One region of the Nocardioides sp. 616 genome, then DNA from elsewhere that is predicted to be linked to it. Evidence: predicted binding sites of a transcription regulator. Region 1 holds the regulator's gene; each other region holds the start of a gene.

Evidence for each region. Region 1 encodes LexA, which represses DNA repair genes until DNA is damaged. Its sites were predicted from a motif close to TCGAACANNTGTTCGA; they were not measured.
Region 2: C5H89_RS08475 (HNH endonuclease signature motif containing protein) is a predicted target of LexA. The motif match lies at 2,507-2,522, and genes of this name have one in related genera.
Region 3: C5H89_RS03325 (HNH endonuclease signature motif containing protein) is a predicted target of LexA. The motif match lies at 2,827-2,842, and genes of this name have one in related genera.
Region 4: C5H89_RS00665 (HNH endonuclease signature motif containing protein) is a predicted target of LexA. The motif match lies at 2,560-2,575, and genes of this name have one in related genera.

What each region holds. Positions count from the first base shown of each region.
Region 1 is NZ_POAG01000010.1:74,935-79,541, forward strand. Features, by position in the region: gene C5H89_RS19445 (hypothetical protein) at 312-440, opposite strand; gene C5H89_RS02285 (LysM peptidoglycan-binding domain-containing protein) at 727-1,107, opposite strand; gene C5H89_RS02290 (GNAT family N-acetyltransferase) at 1,450-2,241, shown strand; gene lexA (transcriptional repressor LexA) at 2,334-3,062, shown strand; gene C5H89_RS02300 (sulfotransferase family 2 domain-containing protein) at 3,119-3,850, shown strand; gene C5H89_RS02305 (ATP-dependent DNA helicase) at 3,844-4,607, opposite strand, start outside.
Region 2 is NZ_POAG01000017.1:425,932-430,538, reverse strand. Features, by position in the region: gene C5H89_RS08485 (RNA polymerase-binding protein RbpA) at 1-207, shown strand, start outside; gene C5H89_RS08480 (oxygenase MpaB family protein) at 380-1,126, shown strand; gene C5H89_RS08475 (HNH endonuclease signature motif containing protein) at 1,177-2,463, opposite strand; gene C5H89_RS08470 (hypothetical protein) at 2,656-3,006, shown strand; gene C5H89_RS08465 (hypothetical protein) at 3,164-3,958, opposite strand; gene pgl (6-phosphogluconolactonase) at 4,211-4,607, opposite strand, start outside.
Region 3 is NZ_POAG01000010.1:278,331-282,937, reverse strand. Features, by position in the region: partial or broken gene C5H89_RS03330 (MFS transporter) at 127-1,242, opposite strand; gene C5H89_RS03325 (HNH endonuclease signature motif containing protein) at 1,392-2,813, opposite strand; gene C5H89_RS19460 (M28 family metallopeptidase) at 3,019-4,596, shown strand.
Region 4 is NZ_POAG01000002.1:5,705-10,311, reverse strand. Features, by position in the region: gene C5H89_RS00670 (zinc-dependent alcohol dehydrogenase family protein) at 107-1,129, shown strand; gene C5H89_RS00665 (HNH endonuclease signature motif containing protein) at 1,170-2,498, opposite strand; gene C5H89_RS00660 (hypothetical protein) at 2,614-3,066, shown strand; gene C5H89_RS00655 (GlsB/YeaQ/YmgE family stress response membrane protein) at 3,076-3,354, opposite strand; gene C5H89_RS00650 (response regulator transcription factor) at 3,458-4,120, shown strand; gene C5H89_RS00645 (type 1 glutamine amidotransferase domain-containing protein) at 4,211-4,607, shown strand, end outside.

The DNA of each region.
Region 1 (4,607 bases):
GTAACCGTACGTCCCTGGCACAACGCTTGGCAAGCGGAACGGCTTTTCTGGGGCCACGGGTTTCCGGCGCCCGAGCGATGTCCGACAAACGTGCAGGTCAGACCTAATATCGGGTAGAAAAATCTGTCTGGACCGCTCGGGCGACGGGTCCCGACCCCGATGACCAGGCCTGACACAATGGCCGGCGTGGCGACGGGCAAGCGGGCAGGATCGAGACGAGCAACACCTTCCTCGACGCGTTCCGCGTCGTCCATCGACCCGAAGGTCGTGGGGTACGCCGGTGGGATCACCGCCTGCGTCGTGGCTTGGGGCTACCTGGTGTACGCCGCCATCGACTTCGGCAGCGCCGCCAGGTCGGGCAGCGGCGGCGGCTGGGCCATGTTGGTGCTCGCCTCCATCGGCGCCGCGGCCTGTCTCTTCGTGGGTCTGATGCTCGCCACTCGCCTCTCGTCAGCACTCGGCTTCAGCTCCTCGCCGAACACGCCGGCACCGAGCGACCCTGCGACGACCCCGACCGACACCATCGAGATGACTGCGGAGCCGCCGAAACCGGCCGCGCCTCGCCCGCCGGGTAGACGGCGGATCTCCCGCAGGTAGCGAATTCAAGGGGCGGGCTCAGCACGTGAGCCCGCCCCTCGTCTTCCCCTATCCACCGCTCGGGGTCGAAGCGAGCGATGGAAGCTATTCAGTTGTGGATCCATGGGGCTGCGCGGGCGCGCAGCACGGTCAGTCAGCGAGCGGGATGCGCAGCTTCTGACCCAGGGTCAGCATCCCGGAGTCGAGCGCGTTCAACCGCTTGATCTCCGACATCACGCTGGGCACGTCGCCGTCGGCGGCAATCTCCGACGCGATCCCCCACAGGGTGTCCCCCTGGCCCACCATCACGACCTCGGTGGGTGCCGGCGAACCAGCCTCGTCCGTCGCGACCGAGCGGGAACCGAAGAAGACCCCGAGGACCAGCACGGTCAGCAGGATCGCGGCCACCACGACCACTCGCCCACGACGCGTCAGGCGCACGCTCGAGGACCCCGACCCAGGACGGGCCGCCACAGGCAGGTCACGACCGAAGCGAAGCTCGCGGGTGGGGTTCAGCGTCATGGTGCTCATGGGGACCTCCGGGGGAAGTGGTCAGCCGGTTGGCTTGTGTTGATCTCATGTCTAGTGGTCTCCGCCGACAGTCCTGATCTGCGGACTGCGAGGAGTCGATCAGACGTTCGATCGAACACATGTACGAAGTTAGAGCACATGTTCGAATGAATCAAGCATCTGTGCGAACAAGTGTTCGACCGTGTCGCGGCTGCGAGGTTCGCCGGTCCTTACGCGCTGAGCGCGGATCCTCCGCGAAAGGGAGGAAAATGCACCACGAAACCCGACATTGCCTAGCGATTACGCCGATGTCATCAGTTTGAGGCATGCAACTGTCTAGGCGGCCCCCCTAGCGTCTCCCGCATGCGAGACACGCTGACCACGCCGATGGCGATCATCGAGGCAGACCTCGAAGCTCTCCAACAGGCCATGTCCCTCTCCCCCGTCTTCCAGACCACTCACGAGCCGGACGCGATCCTGTACTGGTCGCACCTGCCTCTTCCGGCGGGCAACGTGATCACGCACGCGCGCATCTCGGCGCGTGACGTGCCGACCCGCGTCCCGGCACTCCTGGGCCCCTACCTCGAGCGCGGACTCCCGTTCCGGTGGGTCACCACCCCCAAGACGACCACCCCTGCGCTGGAGGCGACCCTGGCGCAGGCCGGGATGGTGCCTCGCGAGAACCCGGCGATGCACCTCGCGCTGCAGGAGACCGTCGATCCCGGGACCCCGGACGACGTCTACATCGACGTCGCCTGGCCCGACCACCTCGAACCTGTCAGCTCCATCCTGTTCTCCGGCTTCGGCCTACCCCGAGGCACTGAGGCCGAGCACCTGCAGTTCCTCGACACCCTCGACCCTGCCGACACCCAGTTCTTCATCGCCCGGAGCCTGGTCACCGGCGAACCGCTGGGCGCCAGCACCATGCACCGCCGCGGCACCAGCGTGATGCTGGCCAACGTCAGCACCAGCGAGCACGCCCGGGGCCGGGGCGTCGCGAAGGCCCTGTGCGCCACCATGCTCAACCGCGCCGCGCACACCGAGGCCCGGACCGCCACGGTGCTCGCCAACGACGAGGGCTACCAGGTGTACGTCGACCTGGGCTTCCGCACCAAGTTCAACGTGGTGACCTGGGAGTGGCACCCGCAGACCTGAGGCAACACGCCGTTCGAACACATGTTTGAACTCCGGTCCGGCGACGACTACGGTGAGACCACCGAGATCGCACCACACCAGGAGGACACCGGATGGCCAACCCGCGCGAGACCAAGGGCAAGGTTGTGGCCCTGCCCGACGGCCCTCCCGACGCCACCGGCCTCACCCCGCGGCAACAGCGGGTGCTCTCCACCATCAAGGACGCGATCGAGCAGCGTGGGTACCCGCCGAGCATGCGCGAGATCGGCCAAGCGGTCGGCCTCACCAGCTCCAGCAGCGTGGCCCACCAGCTCAAGGTGCTGGAGGAGAAGGGCTTCCTCAAGCGCGACCCCAACCGGCCCCGGGCGCTCGAGGTGTTCCTGCCCGAGGTGATGGCGGCCCGTCGCGCCATGAGCAGCGATGAGGAGACGATCTTCGACCCCACCGGTGTCGGCGACGCCGCGCCGGCCGCCCGCTACGTGCCGGTCGTCGGTCGGATCGCCGCCGGTGGTCCGATCCTGGCCGAGGAGCGCGTCGAGGACGTCTTCCCGCTCCCGCAGCAGCTGGTGGGCGACGGCACGCTGTTCCTCCTCGAGGTCTCCGGTGACTCGATGATCGACGCCGCGATCTGCAACGGCGACTACGTCGTGATCCGGCAGCAGCCCGAAGCCTCCAACGGCGAGATCGTCGCCGCCATGATCGACGGTGAGGCCACGGTCAAGACGTTCCAGCGCAAGGACGGCCAGGTCTGGCTGCTCCCCCACAACGACGCCTACGAGCCGATCGACGGGACCCACGCCACCATCCTGGGCAAGGTCACCGCGGTCCTGCGCCGCGTCTGAGCAAGGGGTCGTCGCCACTCCGGAGACGAGGCGGCGGGTCGTGTAATCTCACGGCGGTGCGACGAAGCCGACGAGATGCCGAACCCGCCGCCCTCTCCTCCGAGCAGTTCCGCACCAAGCCTGACGACCGGTTCAAGCTGACCGACGAGAGCCAGGCCCTCCTCAAGGAGCTGGACCGCCACAGCGGCGCGTCCAGTCGCCTCTCCCCGTTGAGCTACAACCTCACCATCGGCCATCAGCACCGGTTCATCTGGTTCCGGGTGGCCAAGGTCGCCACCCGCACGATCCGCCACCACTTCACCACCCATGAGGTGCCCCTGGACGTGGACCACGCGATGCGGATCCGCTACCCCATCGACGTGTTCGGGGACTACTTCAAGTTCGCCTTCGTCCGCGACCCGTTGGACCGGTTCGTCTCGGCCTGGCACAACAAGGTCGTGGACATGAACTACTTCCACTTCGACGAGGCCACGCACCGCAAGATGCAGGACGTCGAGGAGTTCGCCCGCTGGGTGGCCGCCCAGGACCTCGGCCAGGTGCCGGGCACCGACCAGCACCTCGCGCTGCAGACCCGGCTCATCGACCTCAGCCAGGTCGACTTCGTGGGACGACTGGAGACCTTCGACGAGGACTTCGCCGAGGTCTGCCGCCGCATCGGCGCACCGGCGGTGCCGACGGTGGCCCAGAACCAGACCGGCTCCCCTGGCAGCACCCGCGAGGTCTCCGACTCGCTGCGGAGCCTGGTCGAGACGATGTACCGGCGGGACTACCAGATCCTCGGCTACTGAGCTGAGTCGCCGGCCAGCCGGGTCAGCGCCTTGCGCACCACCTGCGGGTCGGTCGTGGTCCACATCGGCGGCAGGCTCGCCTTGAGGAAGCCGCCGTACCGCGCGGTGGCCAACCGGGGGTCCAGCACCGCGACCACGCCGCGGTCGGTGGTGGTGCGGATCAGCCGCCCCGCACCCTGGGCCAGCAGCAGTGCGGCGTGGGTCGCCGCGACCTGCATGAACCCGTTGCCCCCGGCCTTGTCTGCCGCGCGCTGCCGAGCACTCATCAGTGGGTCGTCGGGCCGCGGGAACGGGATGCGGTCGATCAGCACCAGCTGGCAGGTCTCCCCGGGCACGTCGAGGCCCTGCCAGAGGCTGAGAGTGCCGAAGAGGATCGTGTGCGGGTCCTCGACGAACTGTCGCGCCAGCTCCGGCAGCTGCGCCTCGCCCTGGGCCAGGGTGGTCAGGTGCGGCAGCCGCTCGCGCACCGCCTCGGCGGCGGTCTCGGCGGCCCGCCGTGAGGAGAACAAGCCCAGCGTGCGCCCCTCGGCTGCGTCGATCAGCTCCACGATCTCGTCGAGCTGGGCCTTGCCCAGCCCGTCGCGTCCCGGCGGCGGCAGGTGGCGGGCGACGTACAGGATGCCCTGGCGGCCATAGTCGAACGGCGACCCCACGTCGAGACCCTGCCACGGCAGGGCGCCGTCGGCCTCGACCTCGGGCGCACCGGTGTCGATCCGCTCGGACGGCTTGAGCCCGACGCTGCCGGCGACCGTGTTGA
Region 2 (4,607 bases), on a different contig from region 1:
GTCCCCGAGACCTGGGACTGCCCCAAGTGCGGGCTGCCCGCCAACCTGGACTCGGAGAACCCGCCCCCGGCGCCGAAGATCGAGCCCTACAAGACCCATCTGGCCTACGTGAAGGAACGCCGTTCCGACGCGGAGGCCGCCAGCATCCTCGACGAGGCCATCCAGCTGCTGAGGAGCCGGCGCAAGGCCGGCGACATCGTCTTCTAGGCGCCGCTGCGTTGCGCGACTCGGCTAGGTTCGGGTGATGCGACACATACGTGACCAGTTCGGCGACTTCGTCTTCGCTCGTGTCGCCGGTCCAGATGGACCTTCGCAGCGCGAGCGTATCCATGGCACGCCCGGGCCCCGCTGGTTCCCTCCGGGGAGCCCCGTCGCCCGGGTGCACGGGGACGCCTCGATGTTCGTGGGCGGCATCCGCGCCGTCGTCCTGCAGACGATGCACCCGGTCGCGATGCAGGCTGTCTCGGAGCACTCCGGCTTCCGTGGTGACCTGTGGGGGCGGCTGGCCCGCACCTCGGAGTTCCTGGCGGTCACCACCTTCGGTCCGGTGGACCAGGCGGAGAGCGCGGTCGCCCTGGTGCGACGCATCCACGAGCACGTCCGCGGGACCACTCCGGACGGCACGCCGTACGTCGCGAGCGACCCGCACCTGCTCGCCTGGGTGCACGCCGCCGAGATCGACAGCTTCCTGGCAGCCCACCAGGCCTACGGCGACCGTCCGCTGGACCCGGACGAGCAGGACGAGTACGTCGCCCAGGCGGGGCTGGTGGCGGCCCGTCTGGGAGTGGTGGAGCCGCCGGGCGACGTCGCCTCCCTCAGGGGTGTGCTCGAGGCCTACCGCCCGGAGCTGCGCAGCACCCCCGCCGCGCGCGAGGCGGTACACGACGTGCTGTGGAACCCGGCTCTGCCCGCTGCCGCCCGCCCTGGCTACGCCATGCTGCGCACCGCGGCCGTGGGTCTGCTTCCCGAGTGGAGCCGCGAGCCCCTGGGCCTGGCGAACAGGCCCTGGCTCGACCGGACCGTGGCCCGAGGACTTGGGCACGCCTCGACGGGGGTTGTTCGCTGGGCGCTGACGTCGGGGCACGCCAAGGCCCGGGAGCTTACGCGCGACAGGGCAGCCGCCTAGTGAGCGGACCCGTCCTGGCTGGGTGACGCGACACCGGGGGTCTTGTCGACCTACCGCCTCTTGTGGAACCTCACGGACCCGTCGGGGTGGTGTTTGGTGAGGTAGGTGGTGTCGTGGGTGCGGTGGTGGTGCCAGGGGCAGAGGAGCTTGAGCTCGTCGGCGTTGGTGGTGCCGCCTTGGGACCAGGGGGTGCGCCAGTGGTGGGCTTCGCAGAAGGTGGCGGGGACGGAGCAGCCGTGGGCGCGGCAGGTGGGGTGGTTCAGGGCCTCTTTGAGGCGTTGGGCTCTGCTGAACAGCCGGCTGGACCGGCCTAGGTCCAGGATCTCGGACTTGGTGCCGAGGATCGCGGGGATCAGGTTGGCGGTGCACGCCAGTCGGCGGACGTTTTCGGCGGTGATCCGCGTGCCGTCGAGGGTGGTGCCTTCGCCGAGGCCGGCGCGAAGCTTGTCGAAGTCGATGGTGATGACCACCGACGTCGCGGATCCGCCGTGCAGGGGCATCAGGTCGGTGGGTAGGCATTCGATGAGGGCGCAAAACGCTTGGCCTTGGAGGCGGTCGAAGGGGGTCTTGGTGCCGGTCGCGGCGTCGATGATGCCGGCGCGGGGGCCTTGCCCGGTGCGGGGTGAGGTGAAGGCGTCGAGGTAGGTCTTGAGTCGGCCGGCGAGGGCGTCGGGGATTCGGGCGGAGAGGTCGGTGGACCCGTCGCCGCGGCGTCGCATGGTCAGCCGGGTCGCGGCCGAGGCGCGTCGTTCGGCGGCTTCGAGCTGGCGGCGTTCGGCTTCTTCGGCGAGGTCGGGGGCGATGACGGTAAGGATCTTCTCCCCGAGGCGGCGGAGCTCGCCCGGGGTGTGGTTGGCCGCTAGGTCGATCAGCCTGGTCTCGGCCTGGGCCAGGATCTCGGGGGTGACTGCGCAGTCGGGGTGGTCGCGGCCCACGGCGGTGAGGTCGTCCAGGCAGCGGGTGATCACTTCGGCTTGGGCGATCGTCACGGCGCCGGCGTGGACTGCGGTCCCGGTGCTCAACCAGTCCCGTTCCAGGGATCGGGCGAGGTGTTGCGCCCCGGCGGCGACACCGCGGTCGAGGTTGGTGTTGGCGGCCAGCCATGCGGCCACGTCCTTGGCGCCGGTGTCCTCGGCAACATCGGCGGCGGAGTCGATGACCCGGAGCCAGAGGACTTCGACGAGGTCCCGGGCGCGGGCGAGATCGAGCAGGGCTTGTTCCTTGTCCCCGGCGCTCATGTAACCCGGGTCCACCCCGCTGACGGAATGCACGGCGGTGATGATCGTGGCAGCGCAGCCCAGCACCGGGTGTGCGGTGGGGGTCGGGGACCAGGTCATACGGTAAATCTAGAGGCGACCCCCGACACTTCTGAGCTTCTATTCGAACACATGTCCTACATCGCCCAGCGTGGATACGTCACGCTCGACTTCGAGTCGAAGCGGGTCCCGATGGCCGGTCGGCGCAGCTTTCAAGTACCGGCCCAGCGCATGAGGGCCATTTCGTGGCACGCCGATGGGAGAATCCGTCGCGTGAGCCGCGACATCTTCGTTCAGGACATCCCCGAAGGCATCTCGCGCGTCGATGAAATCGCGGACGACTGGCGGGCCCAGCCGCTTCCGCTCGACCACGCGGAGGTGGTTGCTGCTGTGCGCGAGCTCGCCCCGGGGGCCGATACCACCGACCCCGAGTGGATGCTGGTGGCACTGCCGGGCGTCGATGTCGAAGTGAATGCGAAGGACGAGTCGCCGTTGATGTCGTTCGCCCTGCACGTGCGAGCGGCCGACAAGGGGGCCGCTGACGCATGGGTTCGTCGGCTGCTGGACAGGCTCGGAGTGCGTGCGTTCGATCCAGAGCACGAGACCGGCATCTTCCAGCCGTAGCCGACGACCCTCGTAGGCAGACTGTGTCGACGAGGCCAGCATCTCGTCCTAACTGCGATGGTGGGCACCTGTTCGAGTGCCTTGAGGATCTCCTCAAAGGTAGGGTGACGGGTCACCGGGCCTGCTCGGCGCCGGGGGCGGCTCGGAGCGCGGCGTCCTACCGCTGGAGGCGGGACAGGAGCGGGATGAGTGCGGCGTTCTCCCGGTCCAAGATGGTGACGGCGTCGCCGGCCATGTCCGCCGTCCAGGGGCCGTACTGATTGCTGCCGTAGAAGATGTCGTCGACGACCGCGAACTGGTACAGCACGCCGAACGGGTGGTCCACGTCCGACCCGCTCGCGGTGTAGGCGAAGGTGAACGTCCCGGTCCCGGCGCGGGCGTTCGACTCGTCGATCGACTCGAAGACCTCCGCGGTGTAGGTGAACTTGTCGGTGTACGCGTCGTGGAAGACGGCGCAGCTCGCGACCGCGTCACGCAGTGCCCGGATGGTCGCCCGCGCGGCATCGGCGCTCTCGAAGCCCAGGATCTGACGGGTGCGACTGACCTCGTCGGTGCCCCAGACGTGGGTGGCCAGCTGGTCCTGGAATCCGGACCGGTACAGCACCCCCTCACGGCAGTGGCCCTCCGGCATGAAGACGCGCGACCCGCCTTTCTCGAAAGAGGGGCCGTCGATGATGTCCTGGCCATGGATCTCCGCCCACCCCAGGTCGAGCGGGAACCGCCCGAACGGGATCGCGTCACCGGCCCCGGACGGCTCCGTCGAGGGCGGCTCCTCGACCGGCGTGGGCTCAGCGACGGGCGGCGTGGGCTCACTCACGGGCCGCGTGTCCCGCGTGCGACCGACCGAGGTGGGGTCGGCGTCCTCCTCGTCCCACGCCTGCACCGCCAGCGGGATCCCGATCGCGGCGATCACCCCCAGTGCGGCGAGGAGCAGGAGCAGCGTGCGAGTCATGGTGTTGCTCATTCCCTCGGTGGCACGGTCGTTGCGCGCCACCATAGTCATGCTCCGTCAGCTCAGCGCGTCCTTGAGCGGCCGTCCGACGTCCGCGGCCACGGCCAGGTCGACCGTCGTCCGGCCGTCTGTCAGCGCCCGGCGGACCGCCAGGAAGTCGGCGCCCCGGTTGACCGACTGCGCCGAGGTGAGCCGGCCGCCGGTGAGGTGCAGCAGGGCGTACTTCCACGCTGGGCGACCCCGACCGAGGTCCTACTCGAGTCGTGAGGCGGCAGAGCTGTCAAGGAACCAGATGGTCGCCTCGCGTCCGTGCACCCGCGCCGCGGGGCTCCCAGCCGAGCCGGGGGAGAGACCGGCGACCGCGCTGGCCACGGCGTCGGCCTTCTCGTGCCCGGAGACCAGGAACCACACCTCGCTGGTGCGGCACAGGGCTGGGAGCGTCAGGGAGACGCGATCCGGTGGTGGTTTGGGGGAGTCGTGCACGGCGACGGCGTGCCTGGTGTCGACCTCGACCTCGGGTCGCCCCGGGAAGAGCGAGGCCACGTGGCCGTCCGGCCCCAGTCCGAGCATGACGAGGTCGAACCCGGTCGAGCCGGGGCCGAGGACTGTGCGGGCCAACAGCGCGTCGTAGGCGTCCGCGGCCGCCTCC
Region 3 (4,607 bases), 200 kb from region 1:
CCGCTCGGCCATCCGGACGCTGGGGTGGATGCCCATCGACGCCGCGACGATGATCAGCGCGATCAGCAGCCACCCGGCGACGCCCCAGTGCATGGCCAGGAACATGTAGAGCGCCGGCGCCCAGACCCGGCCCAAGGTGCCGGTGAGCTCCGAGACTCCCTGGTACTCGCCGCGCCGACGCGGGTCCATCAGGTCCGCCTCGAAGGACCAGCTCGCGGCGGACAGGAAGAGCTCGGCTCCGGTCAGCGCCATGTGTCCCAGCAGCAGCAGCACCACGGTGAGCCAGCCCACGGTCTCGTGGGTGGCCACCGTGATGGCGCAGGAGAGGATGAAGAAGGCGGTGGAGACCCGGATGCCGCGCAGTCCGGTGGTGGCGTCCCGGATGCCCCGCGCCGCCGCCATCGGCAAGAAGATGCACATCACCGTGTTGGTGCCCAGCAGCAGTGCCACCAGGACCCGGGGCGCGTCGGTCTGGGCGAGCAGCCAGGCCGGGATGACCAGGTGGAGCAGGACCTGATTGGTCCACAGCACGCCTCCGAAGAAGGTGACGCCCAGCCAGCCCGGGTTCCGCAGCGGACCGGGCCCGGGGACCTTGGTCTTCCGCTCCTCGGGCGTGCGGTCGTCGTGGGAGGCGTTGGGCAGTCGCAGCACGAACGCGCAGTTGACCGCGAAGACGACGGCGGTGAACCAGGGGATGATCCGGATCAGCTGGTTGGACTCCGCGGCCAGCGCGACGCCGCCCACCAGCGCGCCCAGGGTGAAGCCGAGGTTGAGCGCGGAGTACATGTAGGCGCGGGACAGCACCCGCTCCTCCGACGGCAGGACGTCGATCGTGTAGGCGCCGTGCGCGGCGCCGCCGAGCGCCCCGATCACCTCCATGGTGATCGCCATCGCCAGGTAGCCCGCGAAGTTCTCGATGAACGGCCAGACCGCGAAGGTCGCTGCCTGACCGGCGGCGCTCAGTGCCCACATCCGCTTCGGGCCGAACCGGTCGACCAGCTTGCCCATCGGCAGGGCGGCCAGGAAGCTGGCGATCCCGGCCAGGGTGAGCCCCAGGCCCACCTGGGTGAAGCTGAGGCCGACGACCTCGGTGAAGAAGACCAGGGACCCGGTCATGAAGATGCCGTCGCCGAGGGCGTAGAGCAGGTTCTGCACCGCTAGCCGGCCGGCGAGGCGGGAGGGCGGCCGGACGGAGCGGACGAGCCGCCGGGCGGGGGAGGGGGGTGACGACACCGGCAACATCTTGTCCTGGGTGGTTGTCGGTGTCGCGCCATTTTCGGACGTGACCCTGGCCACGCACCCGCAGGCTGGGTGGCGAGGGCCGGCGGCTGGAACCCCTGGGCCACCTCGTAACGATGCAGACGCAGGCGGTTCCTCGGGTCGCCGCATGCCTACCTGCGGCACCTGGTCGACTGAGCGAGGGCTGACCGACCGGATCTGGCTGGTTCGGGTCCGGCTGAGCTGGGTCTGGGCGTCACGTCGAGGGTTCCGGCGTGGTCTCGGAGGAACTGCTGCCCGTAGGGGTCGGACCACAGCCAGGTGCCGGTGTCCAGAGTGGTGTATCGCCACCCGGCGTGAGTCTTGAGCCGGTGGTGCCGTCGGCACAACGGGGCCAGGTTGCAGTCACATGTGGGACCACCGGCACCGTGCGGCACCACGTGGTCGTGGTCGCAGTGACGGGAGGGGCGGGTGCACCAGGGAAAGACGCACGTCCCGGTGAGTAGGTCCACCCGGTCCTTGGTGCGCAGCGGGATCTCGTAGCGGTCGGTCTCGGTGTGGTCGGCCAGGTCGATCACCGGCAGCACCCGCAGGTGGCTGTCGCTCCGGCCGCACCACTCGCGGATCGTCTGCTCCAGCTCGGCCCGCCCGAGGGTGCCGTTGCGGCCCACCGGGTCGCGCCCGGCCACGTGGTCGGGCGTGAGGTGCAGGACCAGCCGGACCTGCTTGCGCGGCTTGGGCGCACGGGCGCCGTGGAGCAGCGCCAGGGCCTGGGCGGGGTCCGCCACCACCCCCACCGCCCGTGCTCGGCGGACGTCCAGCGAGTCGGCGGGACGGCCCGCCGCGGCGTCCAGGGTCGCCAGCGCTGCGGCGACGTCGGAGAGTGTGCGGTCGAAGTCGTGCAGGTCCTTCCAGTCGGCGCGCAGGGACATCTCGGCGATCGCGGAGTCGTTGATCGACCCCTCGTGCAGGCGGGCGTAGCGGGCGTCCAGTGCGTCGAGCTGCTCCTGCTCCCGCTCCTCGGGGTGCAGGCGCAGCATCGCCTCGTCGATGAGCCGGTCGAGCACGGTGACCCCGATGCGGTGGGCGACCGGCGCGAGGTTGGCGTCCAGCCAGTCGGAGACGTCGCGGGGGCGACCGACCAAGGCCTTGGCGATCCGACGGGCGCGCCAGGCCTCGACCTGGCAGCTCAGCACGCGCTGCCACAGCATCGGCATCCGGTGGCGGACGATGAGTGCGTCGCGGATCAGCAGGTCGGCTGCGAGCGTCGTACGCCCCAGGGCCGCGCCCAGGGGTGCGGCCGCCGACCACGACCAACCGGGAATGAGTCCACTCCCGAGGCCGTGCGGGTCCTCGGGGCAGGGACCGGCGCACCCGCCGCCGTAGTCGCCCCGAGACGGGTCGTCGCTCTCGCACCCCGCGGCGCACGGGCCCGGGGTGCCCGTGCCTTGATCCGGATGGGCGTCGGCCCACTCTGCGGCCAGCACGAAGGTCTCCATCTCGGCGCGGCACGAGACCTCGCGCAGCCGACGCACGCGATCGATCATCTCGGCGCTCGTCTCGGTGCTCGTCTCGGTCTCCTGCAGTGCCGTCATGCTTCCATCATCTTCGAACATGTGTTCGATGCGCAAGGGTCTGCGTGGGTCCTGTGGACGACGAGAGGCGCGCCCCTCGTTTCGGGTAAACGGACGCTGAGGTGCGGATTGCGGACGCTCCGCTCTTGTCACCTCCGCGACCGCAACGTCAGGATGCGGTACGGCCGGAAGGCCTGCGGCCGCCCTCTCGGAAAGGGTCATCGAAGTGAACCGTCCCATCCCTGCCGCGCACTCGATGCGCACGCCAGCCATCGCTGTCGGTGCCCTGCTCCTGGCGAGCACCGCCCTCACTGCACCCGCCTGGGCCGAAGACCCGGCGCGTGGACCAGGTGCGAAGGAGCACCCGCACGGACACCACAAGGGCCACCACAAGGGCCACCACAAGGGCCACCCCAAGGGCCATCAACACGGACCCAAGGTCACCTCCGAGAGCCTGCGGCGCGCCGTCACCGTGCGCGGCGTGATGAACCACCTGAGGGCCTTCCAGGCGATCGCCGATGAGAACGACGGCACCCGGTCCTCCGGCACGCCGGGCTACCGGGCCTCGGTGCGCTACGTGGTCGGCAAGCTGCGCAGCGCCGGCTACCGCCCCGAGGTCCAGCAGTTCGACTTCCCCTACTTCGAGCAGCTCGGCCCCTCGGTGCTGCAGCAGGTCACGCCCACCCCGACGACGTACGTCGAGGACACCGACTACTCGCTGATGACCTACTCCGGGAACGGCGACGTCACGGCCCCGGTCCAGGCCGTCGACCTCAACCTCGGCGACCTCGCGGGCTCCACCAGCGGCTGCGAGGCCAGCGACTTCGCGGGCTTCACCGCCGGCAACATCGCGCTCGTGCGCCGGGGGAGCTGCACCTTCGGGGTCAAGGTCGCCAATGCCGAGGCCGCAGGCGCGGTGGGCGCGATCGTGATGAACACCGGGCTGCCCGGCGCCACCGACCCCTTCGCCGGCACCTTGGGCGAGCCGGCCGGCATCCCCGCCGTCGGCGCCTCGTTCGCCCTGGGCCAGGCGCTGGCCCAGGCCGGGGCGGTCACGGTGCGGCTCGCGGCGGACACCGCCTCGGAGATCCGGCAGACCTGGAACGTGACCGCGGAGACCAGGCACGGTCGCGACGACAACGTGGTGATGGCCGGCGCGCACCTGGACAGCGTCGTGGACGGCCCCGGCATCAACGACAACGGCAGCGGCAGCGCAGCCCTGCTGGAGGTCGCGCTCAAGATGGCGAAGGCCAAGACGCGCAACACCGTCCGCTTCGCCTGGTGGGGGGCGGAGGAGTTCAGCCTGCTCGGCTCCGAGCACTACGTCGCCGACCTGGTCGCCAACGACCCGGACCGGCTGGCCGAGATCGCGCTCTACCTCAACTTCGACATGATCGCCTCGCCCAACTACGTGCTGGGCGTCTACGACGGTGACGCCTCCGACTTCGAGGCGGATCCGCCGGAGGGGTCGGCGCAGATCGAGGAGGTCTTCACCGACTACTTCGCCAGCGTCGGGCTCCCGTCCGTGCCCTCGGAGTTCAGCGGCCGCAGCGACTACGGCCCGTTCATCGCCCAGGACATCCCTGCCGGTGGGCTGTTCACCGGGGCGGAGGGGGTCAAGACCGCGGCGGAGGCCGCATTGTTCGGCGGGACCGCCGGGGTGGCGTACGACGAGTGCTACCACCAGGCGTGCGACGACCTGGACAACGTGAGCCGGGCGGCGCTGGACGCCAACTCCGACGCCATCGCCCACGCCGTCATCACCTACGCCCGGAGCACCTACCAGGTGAACGGGCAGCGCTGAGGGCGGGCGGT
Region 4 (4,607 bases), on a different contig from region 1:
GAGGTGACTCACGCCGTCGGGGCGAGTCCTTGTGCCCTTGTTGAACGGCCTGAGGTGCTCCCATAGTGGATCGGGACCGTTCAGGGCCGCGACGAAGGAGAGCCTCATGCGAGGAGCCATCCTGCACGGCCCCGGCGACGTCCGGGTCGAGGACCGTCCGGACCCGGTGCTCGAGCAGCCGACCGACGCGATCATCCGGCTGAGCGCCACCTGCGTCTGCGGGTCGGACCTGTGGCCCTACCGGGGCATCGACCGGTCCGGGCCACCCGCCCCGATGGGCCACGAGTACGTCGGCATCGTGGAGGCGGTCGGCGACCAGGTGGAGACCATCAAGCCCGGTCAGTTCGTGATCGGATCGTTCTTCGCCTCCGACAACACCTGTGAGATCTGCCGGGCGGGCTACCAGTCCCGTTGCGTGCGCGCGGAGCCCGTGGGCGCGGTCGGCACCCAAGCCGAGCTCGCCCGGATCCCCCTCGCCGACGGCACCCTGGTGGCCACGCCCGAGGTGCCGGCCGACGACCTGCTGCCCAGCCTGCTGGCCGCCTCCGACGTGCTAGGCACCGGATGGTTCGCCGCCAGTGCCGCAGAGGTCGGCCCCGGCAAGACGGTGGCCGTGGTCGGTGACGGGGCGGTCGGGCTGCTGGGTGTGCTGGCCGCCAAGCAGCTGGGCGCGGAGCGGATCATCGCCATGTCGCGCCACGAGTCCCGTCAACAGCTCGCTCGGGAGTTCGGCGCCACCGACGTCGTCGTCGAGCGCGGCGACGACGGCGTCGCCCGGGTCAAGGAGCTCACCGGGGGCCTCGGGGCCCACTCGGCCATCGAGGCGGTCGGCACCCAGGAGTCGATGATGCAGGCCATCCGGTCCACCCGGCCGGGAGGCCACGTCGGCTACGTGGGGGTCTCCCATGACGTCGCGCTGCCCGGGGAAGAGCTGTTCTTCGCAGAAGTCCACCTGCATGGCGGGCCGGCGCCGGTACGCCGGTTCCTGCCGGAACTGATCGACCTGATCTGGAACCGTCGGATCGACCCCGGCAAGGTCTTCGACCTCGAGCTGCCTCTCGAGGACGCTGCCGAGGGCTACCGCGCGATGGACGAGCGGCGCGCCATCAAGGTCCTGCTCAGGCCCTGACCCTCCCGCGCCGTAGGCTCCTGTCGAGCTGCGGCGGCTCCTACCGCCTCCGGTGGAACCGCCATTCGCCTGAGGAGTGCTGTCGCAGGTCCCACGCCGGATCGTGGGCCTTGCGATGGTGGAACCCGCAGAGCGGAAGCCCGTTGTCCAGGTCCGTGGCCCCGCCGCGACCCCAGGAGAGCTGGTGATGGTGGATCTCGCACCAGGCGAAGGGCCGTTCGCACCCTGACGCGGCGCACGTCTCGTGGCTCAGGGACAGTGCCCGGCGTTGGGTCGCGGAGTGGAGTCGTCGTTCCCGGCCCAGGTCCAGCGGCTCCGAGGCGCCGCCCAGGACGGCCGGGACCAGGCCGGCCTCGCAGGCCATCCGTCGGGCCTCCCCGGCAGTGATCCGGACCCCGCTGTCCAGGCGGGCCGCGCCGATCCCGGTCAGCAGTGCGTCGAGGTCCAGCGTCACCAGGACCGTGGCCTGCGACGGAGACAGGCCGGTGGTGGGCAGGTGCTCGATCAGCTCGCAGAACCCCTGCCCGCGGGTCTCCAGGTAGGACTGGGACTGCGGGGCGGAGGGATCGATCGTGCTGGACGTGGTCCCGTCCGCGGCGCGCTTCAACCCGAGCCGGCGAGGGCTGGTCAGGTGTGCCAGCACGGTCTCCAGGAGGTTGCCGTGCAGCTCCGGGATACGGAACTTCCCCGACCAGGTGCCGTCGCCGTTCTCATGCAGGGACAGGAAGGTCTCCGCGTCCGCACCCGCCTTCTCCCGGGTCAGCATCTTGAGCTCGTGCTCGTCGGCCAGGGTCCGGTCGATCGGGTCGAACATCCGACGGGCGGCCTGACGGAGCCGTTTGGCGTTCATCGGCCGCCCGGAGCGGGTCGACGCTCCGGTCGCCTTGCCCACCAGCAGCTCCTCGGCGGCAGCGAGCTGCTCGGGAGTGGCCCGGTCGGGCGCCGCCTCGGCGGCGTCCACGATCACCCGTACCTGGTCGACCCGCAACCGGCCGGCCGCGAAGGCCTCGCGAGTCGCCGCGTACGTCGAGCCCAGCAGCCGGCCCAGCCTCAGGCCCGACGCCTGCGAGGCCCGGGTCGAGCCCAGCAGCCCGGCGAGCCAGGCGTCGGTCCCGGTGGCCGCACCGCCCAGGTCGGGGTCCTCGGCGACCTGCCGGGCCTCGGCCTCGGACGACAGGCGCAGCCGTAGCGCGGTGGCTGCGGACTCCAGCTCCCCGACGCGCTGCAAGGCCTCGGCCAGGTCGGTGGAACCCACCGCGTCCACGGGGACCGCACCCGCTCCGCGGACCGCCTCCTGGGCGGCCGAGACCAGCATCGTCACCCGGGACGTCATGTCCCGGGGCGAGGAGTCCAGCTGGCTGACCGACATAGGACAAGCCAATCGCCCACCCCCGACAGTTCTGCCCGCAAAGAGCCGTCCATCCCAGAGTCTGGACAAGTGTTCGAAAAGAGGCAGGAGTGGTCGCTGTGACATCGTGGGAGCCGTGCCGTCCTCCACTCCAGCGCTCACCCGAGAGACGTTGGGTGCCTGGCTGATCAAGACTCGTCCGGACTCCACCTCCGTGGGCGACCTGCGGCCCAGCGGGCTCGCCGCCGTCACCACCAGGTGTGTGCGCAGGTCCTACCGGACAGAGCTGATCGAGTCGGACCAGCCGGTGCTCCTGTGGGTGAGCGGGAGCGACCGGCAGCACCCGCCGGGCATCCACGCCGTGGGCCGGACGACGGGAGCAGCCGTGGTCGACCGCGACGGTCAGCTGGTGATGCCGGTCGAGCTCGAGCCGCTCTCACGTCCCGTCCCCAGGGCGGAGCTGCTCGCCCACCCCGTGCTCTCGCAGCTCGAGGTGCTCCGGATGTCGGCCGGCAGCAACCCGTCCTTCCTGACGCATCGGCACCTGGACGAGCTGCGGCACGGCTGGCCCCAGACGAAGGCGCTCTGAGACAGCTGCTCAGACGTGGGCCCCGTTGCGGCGCTGCGACCACTGCCAGATCAGCAGGGCAATGACGGCGCCGATGATCGAGCCGATGATGCCCGCCGGCTGGAAGAGGCCGTCGTCTGCGTCCTTGCCGAACAACAGGTAGCCGAGCAGCCCGCCGACCAACGAGCCGACGATGCCGAGCACGATGGTCGCGACGATGGAGAGGTCTTGACGACCGGGCACGAGGAGTCGGGCAACGAAGCCGGCGATGGCGCCGACGATGAGGATGGTGAGGATGAGTCCGAGCATGAGTCTGCCTTTCTTCGAGAGGCCGACCGGTGCGTCCTCTGTCCACTACGAGACCACCCCTAGGAGGGGTGTGGCACACCCCTAGGTGGGTTAGCGTGCGGTGGTGAGCAATGGAGGTCGCCCCATCCAGATCGCCCTGGTGGACGACTACGACGTCGTGGTCATGGGGGTCGCCAACATGCTCGAGCCGTACCGCGACCGGGTCGTGGTGGCCGAGCTGGACACGAACCAGCCCGTCGAGGACGGCGTCGACATCGCGCTGTACGACTCTTTCGCCCAGCCAGAGTCAGATCGCGCGGAGATCAAGACCCTCATCGACAACCCACGCGCTCGACGAGTCGTGGTCTACACCTGGAACTTCCACCCAGACCTCCTCGCGACAGCCCGTGATCTGGGTGTGCACGGCTACCTGTCCAAGGCACTCACCGCCCGAGAGCTGGTCACCGCCCTCGAGTCCGTGCACGCGGGCGAGATCGTGGTCAGCCCTTCGTCGGCCACGGTCCGCACCCAGGGTGGTGACTGGCCCGGCCGCGGCGAGGGGCTGACCGATCGGGAGGCGGAGATCCTCGCCCTCATCACCCAGGGCAAGAACAACGCCGAGATCGCAGCGTTGACCTACCTCAGTCCCAACACGGTCAAGTCCTACATCCGCGGGCTCTACCGCAAGATCGACGTCGAGAGCCGGACTCAAGCAGTTCTCTGGGGTGTGCGCCACGGGTTCTTGCCCGACAAGCGTCGGATCGAGCACTGGCGAGGCGGCCCCTGACCGAGGACTCCTGGCGACCTCACCACTGCGTGGGTAGCGTCGTGAAGGGGGGCCGGACGGCCCCCCGCCGCTGCCTCGAGGAGTATCGACGTGCCGAAGATCCTGTTCGTCCTGACCGGCTCCGACCACTGGACCCTCAAGGACGGGACCAAGCACCCCACCGGCTTCTGGGCCGAGGAGCTGCTCGCGCCCCTGGAGGTCTTCGCTGACGCCGGGATCGACGTCGACTTCGCCAGCCCGCAGGGCAAGACGCCCGTCGTGGACGAGGGCAGTCTCGCCCCTGACGCCATCGGCGAGGAGGAGTCGGTGAAGCAGCGCGAGGCTCTCCAGGCACTCGCAGGTCGACTCGAGTCACCTCTGGTGCTCGCCGATGTCGACCTCGACACCTACGACGCCGTCTTCGTGCCCGGCGGCCACGGCCCGATGGAGGACCTCGCTGTCAGCGACGACCTGGGCCGCATCCTGGTGACGATGCTCGACGGCGGAA